DNA from 3 places in the Priestia sp. FSL H7-0729 genome. Region 3 is predicted to be linked to each of the others. Evidence: predicted binding sites of a transcription regulator. Region 3 holds the regulator's gene; each other region holds the start of a gene.
The links. The regulator NrdR, encoded in region 3, represses ribonucleotide reductase genes. The targets are predictions, from matches to a motif close to AACACNATATATNGTGTT.
Positions count from the first base shown of each region.

Region 1 (4,221 bases), on a different contig from region 3:
GATTGCGCCCGCATTGCATAACGTATGGAACGGGGCCTCCAGTTCAATCTTCCGATAAGCTGGAAGAGTATGATAGACAGGGATATGGAATGAGTTCGTATAATACTCCCGATCATTAACTCCTGGAATGAGGCCATAACGTTCTCTGTCGATCTTCGTGAATTTGCCAGATAACCCTTCCGCAGGTGTGGCAAACAGGGTGATATTCAGGTTATGCTGCTCGCTCATCTTGTCACAGAACTCTCTCATGGTCCGAATAATGTTGAGTGCTTCGCGATGTACATGAGGGTCCTGCCCATGATGGCGTCCATAGAGAGCTGTCATACATTCAGCGAGACCGATAAAACCAAGAGATAACGTTCCGTGCTTTAATAGATCGGCAACGGGCTCGTTTGGAGCAAGCTGTTCTCCACCTTCCCATACACCTTCACGCATCATGAAGTCCGATGCCTTGGCAGGCTGGGCTGTCTGAATGCGGTAGCGATGCAGCAGGCCGGAAGCGGCATTATGCATTACGGATTCCAAAGCAGTGTAGAATCCTGCCCGATCCGCAACAGCTCTGGCACCTTGGCAGATGCCAAACCGGATGCCGAGCTTGACCAGATTAATGGTGTTGAAGGACAGATTCCCTTTACCACTTTGACGATTACGGCCAAAACGGTCAGCCAGTGTACGTGTGCGGCATCCCATAGTTGCGATAATCGTATCCGGATCTTCCGCATGATAATAAGGCAGATTGAAAGAGGCGTCCACATTGACAAAGTTAGGATACATCCGCCGGGATGAACAGGTGACTGCGAGGCGGAACAAGTCATAGTTTGGCTCGCCTTGAGCCTGATTGATTCCCTGTTTACATTGGAAAATATGTTGAGGGAACACGGGAGTTTCCCCGTTGCCCAGCCCACGAATCGTTGCTTCGAGCAATGAACGTGATACCAACCGTCCTTCCGCAGAAGTACATAATCCATAGTTCAGTGATGTGAATGGAATCTGTCCACCCGCCCGGCTGCTCATCGTATTCAGATTGTGAATCAGTGATTCAGCAGCTTGTCCTGTCTCCAATTCAGTCTCCTCATAGGCGAAAGCATATGCGCGTGGGCACTGATTCTTCGCTTCAATGCTGTCCAGATATAGCTGTTCATCTTCGAGCAGGACATGCTCACCAAAGAGACGTTGCCCTTTACGATAATGTTTGCGGAACGATCGCTGTACATAAGGGGCCAAATCCCAGTCAATTTTATTGGCCGATACACCACCATACTGACTGTTCTGCTGGGATTGGAAGATGATCGCAACCAAAGCCATGGCCGACATGATTGTCTGAGGTGTGCGAACCGATCCGTTGCCTGTATTGAAACCCGCAGCAAGGAGACGGTCAAACGGGATAAAGATGCAGTTGGTCGTTCCAAGTGCATACTGATCCAGATCGTGTACATACAGATCTCCGTTCTCCACAGCTTGGGCAAGTTCTTCCGGCAACACATGACGCAGAGCATGCCACTTGGCGGTCTCCGAACCGAGCCTGCTCATTTTTCCGCTGAAGGAGTCCCCGTTCAAATTCGCATTTTCCCTCAGTGTATCGGCGTCTTCTGCGCCAATAATGCGTCTTCCCAGGTCGGATAATAGATCGGATGCCGGTGGAGTGGCATACTCAAGCATGTTCATGTAAGGTTCCTCCTAAAATGATTTTGAATATCATTCAATTCACGTTAAATACTATATGTAGATTCGTCTTATCCATTTATAAACTATATGTGGTTTATTGGGTGTGATAATGGTCACACCACGAAGTGGGCAAAGATGACTTTCCTTTAATTGCTGGGGGTAAAGGTTCCCAAAGTCTGAGTAGAAGCGTATAATTTCTAGTTATCCTGCAAGGATAATAATTGAATTCAGACAAGATGGACTTTATCGACCTGAAATGACATTTGGACTTGACTTTCGGTTGGTTAAACCATCCGTTAAGACCTTGCATTTGAACGCAAAAGGGCAATAATCAGGAAGTATGATTCTCTTATACTTCTACGGTGTTAATCATATAAGTATAGAATGTGACAACTATTCGGATTTTTGATGGCCCCTGTACGTGATTAAACATTCTGATATACAGATTTGAAAGTGCAGCTAAGACAAGAGGGGTGAATCATGGGGACGGCAGAAGGCATTACGAGAGGCTTCTATGATGATATAAAGGAAGCTGCGGCCCATATCGTGGACGTATTAAGCGGTATATTAAAGGTCAATACCATCTTTGTTGCCACGAATGACGGGGTGACCAATGTCATTTTGGAGGCTTTTAATCTTACGGAAGAGTTAATTGTTAAAGGTAGTGTACTTCCATTCACGGATTCGTATTGCAGCCTGGTATTAGAAGATAAATATAAAACCCTTACCATTCAGGATACATGTGAACATCCGATGACGCGATCCATGGATGTCACGAGCGAGCTTGGGAATCGCTTTTTCTTGGGTGTACCCATCATGCGAAGATCTGGTGAAGCATTCGGAACCATATGTCTGATGGACGAGCCGGATTATGTGATTAGTGAAACGGACATGAAGACCCTGAATGCGATGGCAGTGTTTCTGGGATATGTTGTGGACTTGGAGAGCACTTTGCATGTTCAGGAGCGGAAATTGAATGATTCGGAACAGATGCAAGAGCAGCTACAGGCAGAGAAAGAACGTGCCGAATCGGAGGCCGTGACCAAAGCGCAGATGCTCAAGCTAATGAGTCATGAGATTCGCAATCCACTGAACGGTATTCTGGGACTGACAGATCTGATGCGCACTCCGGATATGTCCGAGGAGCAGTCAGAATATGTGAATATGATTGAGACAAGCGGCAATATACTGCTTTCCTTACTGAACAATATGATGAATTTCAACATTAATGAGTCAGGTAAAACAGTTATACATGATGATCCATTCGATCTAGTAGGTATCATCGAGAATACCGTCTATCTCTATGCAGGGATTGCGGCGGGCAAGAACATTGAGCTGGGGTTAAATCTTGAATTAAATGTGTCCCAAGTATTTGTTGGTGATGAGGTCAAGATCGGACAGCTGCTTGCACATGTTATTCAATATGCCCTCGATTCAACGCGTGAAGGTTCAGTGCTGATTACGGCAGTGGTGAACGGAGAAGATACGGAGGAGACGGGTACACTGCTGCTCAAGGTGAAGTACACCGGTCAGATGTTGTCGGATAAAAAGATGCGTACCTTTAACGCTCAGGTTGGACCTTTGGATATTCAAAAGCTGATCGGTAGCAATCTGGGTTTGGCAGTAAGCCAAAACCTTGCGATTCTTATGCATGGCCGTATTCAGGTGAATAGTGCGGAGGAGAATGAGACGGAATTTCATATTGCTCTTCCGTTACGCAGATACTGGGAGTTACCTCAACTCGCAAGTATTCAGCAGCGGTTAAAAGGCATAAAGGTACTGCTCGCCAAGGACCCTGATATATTGCAGGGTGTTTCTTCCCTGATGCGCAGATGGGATATGGATGTGCATATGACCTCAGGATCGAGTGTAGCGCATGAGTGGATCAAGGAGGGCTTCAAGCCGGATGTAGCCATTGTAGATATGGGGCTTCAGGAAGGCGGAGCAGTTAAATTTGTACATGATATGAAACAGCGACTTGAGGATTTGCCTGTCATTGTTCTGGTACCCTATGGCATGCAAATTGACCTGCATGACGCGGAGATCTTCGATGCTGTTCTGACGAAGCCGGTCAGACAAGCTGATCTGTTGAATGCACTAAGTATTACGCTGCCTTAAATGATCAGACCAATGAAGGATTTTCTTAGTTGGCGCACCTGGAATGGGTGCGCTTCTTTGGTTTCTGCTTTTGAATTTTCCATTTTCTGAGCCAAAACTTCTTTTCATCTGGGCTGGTTACGTTACAATAGAGTGTGAACTTCATCTTTATAACCAATAGAGGAGGATATGCAATCAATGGATTATCGCAGATTAGGTGGAAGCGGACTGAAAGTGAGCGAGATCAGCCTGGGAAGCTGGCTGACGTACGGAGGGTATGTGGAACGTGAAAATGCGGTGAAATCAATTGAAACTGCATTCGATGAAGGCATCAACTTTTTTGATACAGCCAATGTGTACGAGCGCGGTGCAGCAGAGGAACTGCTTGGGCAGACACTCAAAGCGTACTCCCGTGACTCCTATGTGCTTGCAACCAAAGTATTTGGCAAAATGGGCGAT
Region 1 is NZ_JBBOTQ010000015.1:96,172-100,392, forward strand. It holds gene MHH93_RS24310 (anaerobic ribonucleoside triphosphate reductase) at 1-1,665, opposite strand, end outside; gene MHH93_RS24315 (hybrid sensor histidine kinase/response regulator) at 2,146-3,783, shown strand; gene MHH93_RS24320 (aldo/keto reductase family protein) at 3,961-4,221, shown strand, end outside.
Region 1: the regulator NrdR is predicted to act here: its motif matches at 1,713-1,730, upstream of MHH93_RS24310 (anaerobic ribonucleoside triphosphate reductase).

Region 2 (4,221 bases), 160 kb from region 3:
ATCTCTCGATTCAATAAAGGTTTTCTGATCCTCCACTGTTGGATACATGCTCTCCACTTGACTCTGTTTTTGTAATGCTCTAGTTTCGTTCTCCTGAGCATTGCTCTGTACATGACTTTCCAATGCTTTGGCGACTGCATCAGCAATTGATTCCACCCGGTTGGCTCCGAAGCCAATCGCTCCCGAACCACCAATTCCCTTGAGATGTTTGATCAACAGTTCAACCTTGTGCCCGTGATCTCCGTATCGAAGGAACAGAGAACACACTCGACCGAGTGCCTCAGCCATGGCGAATACGTCCGATCCCGCTTTGCCCACGTTCAGGAAGATTTCACCGGGCGTTCCCTCCAGATCATTGATCGTAATGTAAGCCATCCCGAATGGCGTATTGATTTTGTATGTGGCACCACGCAGTACCTGAGGACGGCTTCTGTATTGTTTATCCAGTACTGTAGCAGATGAAGAGGATTGATCAGAAGAAGGAGTCTCAACATCAACCTCGCTACTGAAAGATCCAACACCTACATGCCCTCCGATATTATTCGGGTTATCTATTGCTGATACGTCCGTCTTCTCTTCAGCTCCCGCCGTGTTCTGATCTTCAGAATGGGTCTCTTCCTTCTTCGACGTGGACAACACCTGCACATCCCTGCTGCCATCGCGATATATCGTTACTCCCTTACAGCCAAGGTCGAAGGCCAGTTCATACAGCTCTGCCGTATCCTCAACCGTAAAATCAGCCGGACAGTTGGCCGTCTTTGAGATGGAGCTATCCACCCATTGCTGGATCGCAGCCTGCACCCGGATGTGGTTCTCAGCCGACAGATCCATTGCCGTCACATAATAGTCTGGTAAAGCTTCACCCGGATGTTCATCCAGCCAATCTTGCGCAATCGGCACGAACTGCTCATCATAACCCAGACGGCTTTGACGGAAATACTTGAAGGCGAAATACGGCTCAATCCCTGTTGATGTGCCCACCATCGTCCCCGTACTTCCCGTTGGCGCCTGTGTGATCAGTGTGACATTTCGAATGCCCTGTTTACGAATAGCCTCTCCTACTTCAGGGTAAGTTGCAATCATGTTTTTCATGAATCCACTCTGTAAGTACGGTTCAGCTTCGAATGCTGGGAAAGCTCCCTTCTCTGCTGCAATCTCTGCCGATGCCAGATAGGCCTCCTTCGCCATGAATCCATACAGTTTATCGAGAAATTCAAGGGATTCAGGACTGCCGTACCTTATACGCAGCTTAATCATCAGCTCTGCCAGTCCCATCGTGCCAAGCCCCACCCGGCGTTCACGCTGCTGATTCAGTCTGTTTTCCTCAAAATGATATGGTGTTGCATCGATGACATTGTCCAAAAATCTAGCCGAGATGCGAGTGGTTTCCGCCAGTTCATCCCATGCCACATCATGATTCGTCTCATCGTAGAATTTGGACAGATTAATTGCTGACAGATTACATACACCCCAACCAGGCAGGCCTTGTTCACCGCAAGGATTAGTACAAATGATCGGATTAAAGTACCAGCTGTTGGACATCTGGTTATAGTACTCCATGAATACCACACCAGGCTCTGCCGATTTCCAGGCTGATTCAATAATGGTATGCCAGATTTCGCGCGCCTTAAGCGTACGATAGTGCACCACCGAATGACCTGCGGCTTTCCATTGCTGCATATCCCCGTTCCATACAGTGTCATAGTCAGGATCGTTCGTATCGGGGAAAACCAAATCCCACTCTCCGTCCTGCTTGACAGCCTCCATAAATGCGTTGCTTACACACACAGACAGGTTGGCATTGGTCACCTGCCCCATCGTTTGTTTTACGGTAATAAAATCAAGCACATCCGGATGCCAGTCATTCATCATCAACATGAGCGCACCCCGGCGGCTTCCTCCCTGTTCAATCAGTCCTGTCGTATAACTGAACAATCCGCCCCACGATACGGAACCGCTGGATGATCCGTTAACACCTTTCACCACCGCTCGGCGAGGACGCAAAGAAGACAAATTGATGCCCACACCTCCCCCACGTGCCATAATCTCCGTCATCTCGGTCAAGGTCTTCATGATGCCACCCCGACTGTCCTGCGGAGACGGAATGACATAACAATTAAAGAGTGTCAGCTCATCGCTTGCCCCCGCTCCCGCAGCAATACGCCCTCCGGGTACTAACTTCCAATCTTCCAAAACGGAGCGGAACTTGGACTCCCACGTTGCCCGCTGATCTGCTGTGGATTCAACAGAGGCCATGGCTTTGGCGAGCCGGCTCCACATCTCTTCCGGTGTTTTTTCGATGTTGAGTGTCAGTTTCTCCACGCTGGTCTCGATGATCTCTCCGCTTCGGGTTCTCACTTGTACGAGCTGACCCTGACGTTCTATGATTTCGCCCACTTCCTTGGTCGGGAACTTGGGATCATCCTTTGTTAATACCAGTACCACATCTCCGACCTTGGCATGATTCGAGTCAGCATCCTTCCAGGCGTATCGGTCCAGAAATATTTTTTCGCTAAGTCCTTCTAATTGGTAAGATCGTTGGTTTGATTTCATCGCTACATTCAACCTCCCCGGTATAAAGCTCCATTTTCACTTCAAAAGCAAATTATGATGAAACACCACATATAGTGATGTAAAACCAGTATATTACACCATATATTGATTTTCTATATGACTTTTATCACAGACCTTATTTTTTAGACTCTCCTGCTCGGACAAGCTTCTTCACACACCCTTAGACTCACGCATACAAAACCTGTGAATTTTTTGGGACAGAAAAAACCTGAAAAAGCGAAGCGTTCGCCTAAAAGCTTTCTGAAAGAAAGCTGCATCGAAAGCATACGCTATCACCGGATTTCCCCTCCAGAAAAGGGAATCAAAGAAATCTGGGGATAACAGCGATTGGAAGGTTGTTCTGTCATCGTAGTGTTCGTGCAAATAAACTGTAGTTCAACTTGTATAGTTATGAACTGACTCTCATTCGTCCATACTATTACCTACGAATAAAACGTCATCACGTATGGCAGGGGAGGAAGCACCATGAACCGGAAAAACCCGCACCACACGAATCAACCTGTAGCCGAGCTGCCCGTTCCACTGGAATTTGATCGAAGCTGGATCAATCAATTGGAATCACGACTGGATAAAGGAGGCCCTTGGGGGGATTATCGACTCTTCCAACTGGGCATTCAAGCCGAAGAAACCAATCTGATTCCCAATTTTGACGAGATCCAATGTCTCAAGCATCTGCAAGGCCTCACTCCACTCCCTCACCAGATGGACACTGCACGCAGAGTATTATTTGAAATGTCAGGCCGGGCCATTCTCGCCGATGAGGTGGGTCTTGGCAAAACCATTGAAGCCGGTCTCATTCTGAAAGAATATATGGTTCGGGGTCTCGTATCCAAGGTACTCATTCTCGTACCGGCGTCTCTTGTCTTGCAGTGGGTACGGGAATTGAATTCAAAGTTTGGCATCCCTGCGATTGCCCAGAAAAAGGCTTATTCCTGGCAAAATGAAGTGGTTGTTGCTTCCATGGATACAGCCAAACGTGATCCGCATAAAGATATGCTGCTGAATACCGATTACGACATGATTATTATTGACGAGGCCCATAAACTCAAAAACAAGAAAACAACCAACTATCAATTCATGCTGAAATTGCGCAAAAAGTATTGTTTGCTGCTCACAGCTACACCTGTGCAGAACGATATGAGCGAATTGTTCAATCTGATCAACCTGCTGAAGCCCGGTCAACTGGGTCGTCAGGGTGACTTCGCGGCCAACTTTGTTGTAGACAAGCGGGTTCCGAAGAATCAGGAACAGCTTAAGAACGAGTTATCCAAAGTCATGATTCGTAACCGCCGCGGCGAAGGCCCCGTTCAATTTACGAAACGGAACGTCTCCAACGTGAATCTGCAACTATCGCCCGAAGAACAAGCGCTTTATGATGGTGTGACTTCCTTTGTTAAAGACCAGTACCAGGAAGCTGGCGGCAACCTGAGCAGTATGCTCTCCCTTGTTACATTGCAGCGTGAAGTATGTAGTAGTCGAGATGCGGTATTCGTGACACTAGTTAATCTGTCGAAGAAACTTCCGCTGGACTCTCCCCTTCGGGACAAGATTTGGGAACTCGTTGCTCATATTAAAGCGATCAAGGAAAATACCAAAGCCGAGAAAACGATGGAACTGATTCGGAACATGAATGAAAAAGTAATTATC
Region 2 is NZ_JBBOTQ010000008.1:125,295-129,515, forward strand. It holds gene MHH93_RS18570 (adenosylcobalamin-dependent ribonucleoside-diphosphate reductase) at 1-2,553, opposite strand, end outside; gene MHH93_RS18575 (DEAD/DEAH box helicase) at 3,040-4,221, shown strand, end outside.
Region 2: the regulator NrdR is predicted to act here: its motif matches at 2,615-2,632, upstream of MHH93_RS18570 (adenosylcobalamin-dependent ribonucleoside-diphosphate reductase).

Region 3 (4,221 bases):
CCGCTCAGCCGCATTTCCAGCTCGATCGTTTACGTCATAATGAATCGTATAGACTCCTGGTTTACTGGTATCTATTGAAGCACCTGATCTTGTCACTTTCGAGCTTATATCTCCATCATACTCATCGAAGGCTCTCACTCCAGGATCGACAAACCCGGTTCCGCTATTTATCTCTACAATGGAATTACCAACTAGAGTTATTGCAGGTTTATTACGATCAATCCATGTTACTTCAACTTGTTTCACCATTTCATTTCCGGCAGCATCTTTCACATAGACGGTGTAGGTTCCGTTCTCCGCAACACTGAAACTGTTGCCGCTAAACGCTGTACCACCAGCAACGAAATAGGAGTTATCATGACTTCCCTCTGCCCATTTCTGTAACGCAATCCCGCTATCCTCATCAGAAACCTCAATCGTAATTAATACTTGCTGATTCGTAGGAGCAGTTGAACTGACGTTTAGTTGAATAACGGGCAGTTTTCGTTCTATATGGAAAGCATTCGAATGATAGAACGTTTGATTACCGTTATCTTCTATGGTCTGAACATGTAAATACCACGTACCTTCATCTAACGGTGTGGGAATCTGAACGGTTCCATCAAACAGGGTCCAATCGTTGGCATCTTGTTCGACAGTCGTCTTTGTCCATTTGTAACTTTTCACCGCAGGAATGTATGAGGTACCTGTTAATTCTGTGGTTGGAGCATTCGTCCAGACTGCACCATCTGGATTAAAGCGGACGTTAATCATTTTTTCATAAGTCAATTGAATTGGGTTATTCGGATCGCTGTTGTTCGAATTCACAAACTGTTCCGCATTTTCATAGCCAGTAATTTTAGCTAAATGATCGTTATCCAAAAACCAATCAGAGGCGATCACCAAGGATCTCCCTTCAAAAATTACGTTCTCTAATTCGTTTTTCATAAAGGCCATTTGTCCAATATAAGTAACTTGACTTGGAATGGTGATGCTGGTTAATTTGTTGTAGCTAAAAGCTAAATAGTCAATAGTGGTAACACTTTCGGGTATGGTCACATGGGTTAATCGGTTATCCGCAAACGCATTTGACCCGATACTAATGACACTATCCGGTATGGTCACACTTGTGAATTGATTTTTGTAAAATGCATTGGATCCGATGTGGGTCACGCTATCGGGGATGGTAACACTGGTTAATTGTTTGTTTTTAAAAACTTCACGTCCGATGTGGGTCACTTCGTGTGTATCTAACATACGAGGAATATCAACTACCAATTCATTGCCTGTAAACCCCGTAATTGTCGCTGTGCCATCCCCATTAACGGAATACCCCCACTCTCCGGAGGTCGCTGCACTCGCTTTCTGAATGTTCGAGAAAGTCCAACCTCCTCCCATACTCACAGCCAAAATAATTAGGCAGATGAATAACTTCTGCACTCCTACAGAAAACCATCTCATGTGTTAATTTCCCCTCATCGTTAAATTGATTGGTATCCTTTTTTTGTTGGCATTATATGTCGAAAATGCTCACACGAGAAGTGTATTGGATACCACCTTATTACTCAACTTAACTCTGTCTTAATTCTAGCTTAACTTTAAGAATTTAAAAAAGAATATTAGTATCTCCGTACCTCATCTTCGAATAGGTTCAAGTGTTTAAAGGTCATCGTGGTTCGTTAACACAACAAAGAACGCCATTACATAACGTGACGGCGTTCTTAAGGTATGGAGCCTAGGGGGATCGAACCCCTGACCTCATCGCTGCCAGCGATGCGCTCTCCCAGCTGAGCTAAGGCCCCGGGATATGAAATAGATAACTTGTCCAGCACTGCTACGTTCCGCAGGCGACTTCTATATCATATAAAATCCAGCTTTCACTGTCAATCCCTTTTTCATGGTCCTAAGTGATTGGAGAAGAACAACTCATTTCTCTTGTACACACGGACTGGAACTCCAGACTGCTCTTCTCCCTTTCCCCACTTCACTAATCCTCCAGATTGTCTTTGGATAACAGGGATTTCAGTTCTTTCATGAACATATTGATATCTTTGAACTGGCGATATACCGACGCGAAACGGACATAAGCCACTTCATCGACTGGAAACAACTGTTCCATCAATAGCTCACCAATCTGGCGGCTCTCCACTTCAGCATCAGCTGTATTACGCAGAGATTTCTCGACTTCAGATACCATCATCTCGAGCGTCTCAACAGAGACTGGACGTTTCTCACAGGCACGAATAAGCCCGCGAAGAATCTTGTCCCGGCTAAACTCTTCCCGGCTGCCATCTTTCTTGATGACAATCAATGGAGTCTCTTCAATCATCTCAAACGTTGTGAATCTTCGGGCACACTGCTCACACTCACGGCGACGACGAATGGATTTCGCTTCGTTGGCCGGACGCGAATCAAGTACTTTGGTACCCATATAACCGCAATAAGGACACTTCAAATCAGATCACTTCCCACGTTTTACTTTTTACCACATATTCCCTGTCTTGATTTTGTAATGAAAAATGCATTGCCGAGACATAATACTTTTACCAACTCACGAGGAGGTGAACAGCAATGGCACAAAGCAACGGTAACTCCAACAACCTGGTGGTAACTAAAGCTTCCGCAGCACTCGAGCAAATGAAATATGAAGTTGCTCAAGAACTCGGAATCAGCATCCCACAAGACGGATACCAAGGTAACATGACTTCTTACGAGAACGGTTCGATCGGTGGATACATCACGAAGCGTCTGGTAACAATTGCAGAACAGCAATTGGCAGGTCAATACCAATAATATCTGCATCGTAATACGCTACACAGAGGAGCATGGAGCGGCCGGTGAACAACCGGCCTGCTCTGTGCTTCTACTTATATACTTAGAACGTATTATAGATCTTTACATACTGATTATAATAGTAAATGACCCTTTGTACATAGTGACGCGTCTCACCAAACGGAATATCTTTCACCGTATCGAATGAACCATCCCATACACCATCTCGGAGCCAGCTGTTTACCTTGCCTGGACCTGCATTATAGGCAGCAATCATGACCACTTCATTGCCCTCGAATTGATCAGACAGATTACGCAGATACCATGTACCTAACTGAATATTGCGTTCAGGCTCGTGCTTCAATTCTTCCAGCGAAGTGTCGGGAATTTTGGCTTGTTCAAGTATCCAGTTGGCCGTGTCTGGCATCAGTTGCATGAGCCCGATTGCACCGCGTTTGGATTCCTTGCTTGTCTTGAAATTGGTCTCCACCTTAATGATCGAAGCAATCAGAAACGGATCAACCTCATAGCTCTGAGATTGGACACGAATCTCGTCCTTATAATGTATGGGATAGAACCATGCCATCCAGTTTGTATTCAGAAATAACACCAATACAAAGGACACAAACATCAACAGCAGTACTCGTTTCTTGCGTAATATTCTCATAACAAACCCTTACGCTGTAGATATGAGTCAATTTGCTGCTCCGTCTCAGTCCATAAACCACTGTTGTCGATTACAATGTCTGCCAGCTGCTTTTTGCGCTCAATATCCATCTGTACATCCATCCGGGCCTCAGCCTGTTCTGCAGTCATTCCATCCCGATTCATCAAGCGATCGCGTTGAACCGCTCTCGGTACATAGACAACCATGACTTCCTCAAAACCGTCTTCCAGACCCGACTCGTAGAGCAATGGAATATCAGATACCACAAGTTTATCCGGATGTTGCAACGCGTATGCAGCAGCCCGTTCACGCATCTCTCTACGGATCGCCGGATGTGTAATAGCCTCCAATGCCTTTCGTTCTTCTGGTTGTTCAAAAACAATACTTCCAAGCTTTTTCCGATCCAGTGTTCCATCTTCATTCAGTATGGCTTGTCCGAACCGCTTAACAGCGGCGGCCAACACGGGATGCCCGGGCATCATAACTTCCCGGGCAATAACGTCTGCATCGATGAGCAACGCTCCCTTACTGGCGAGATAGGCGGAAACACTGCTTTTGCCTGTCGCGATCCCGCCGGTTAAGCCTATATTCATCGTTTCACCTCATAACAGCTTCATTATTCCCATAATCATTAACAATAGTGCTGGCAATACAGACAGTCTTCGCATCCAGCGCAGCGCTGAGAATCGTAGACCAACCTTCATGCCGAGTGACAGAAATGCCCCACTAAACAGTGCAATAATGAGTGCTGTCCATAGTGTAGGGAATCCCAGAAGTGCCGCGCCCAAACCTGCTCCAAACGC
Region 3 is NZ_JBBOTQ010000008.1:281,809-286,029, forward strand. It holds gene MHH93_RS19260 (S-layer homology domain-containing protein) at 1-1,440, opposite strand, end outside; tRNA gene MHH93_RS19265 (tRNA-Ala) at 1,709-1,781, opposite strand; gene nrdR (transcriptional regulator NrdR) at 1,967-2,434, opposite strand; gene MHH93_RS19275 (alpha/beta-type small acid-soluble spore protein) at 2,551-2,772, shown strand; gene MHH93_RS19280 (lytic transglycosylase domain-containing protein) at 2,855-3,418, opposite strand; gene coaE (dephospho-CoA kinase) at 3,415-4,011, opposite strand; gene MHH93_RS19290 (manganese efflux pump) at 4,021-4,221, opposite strand, start outside.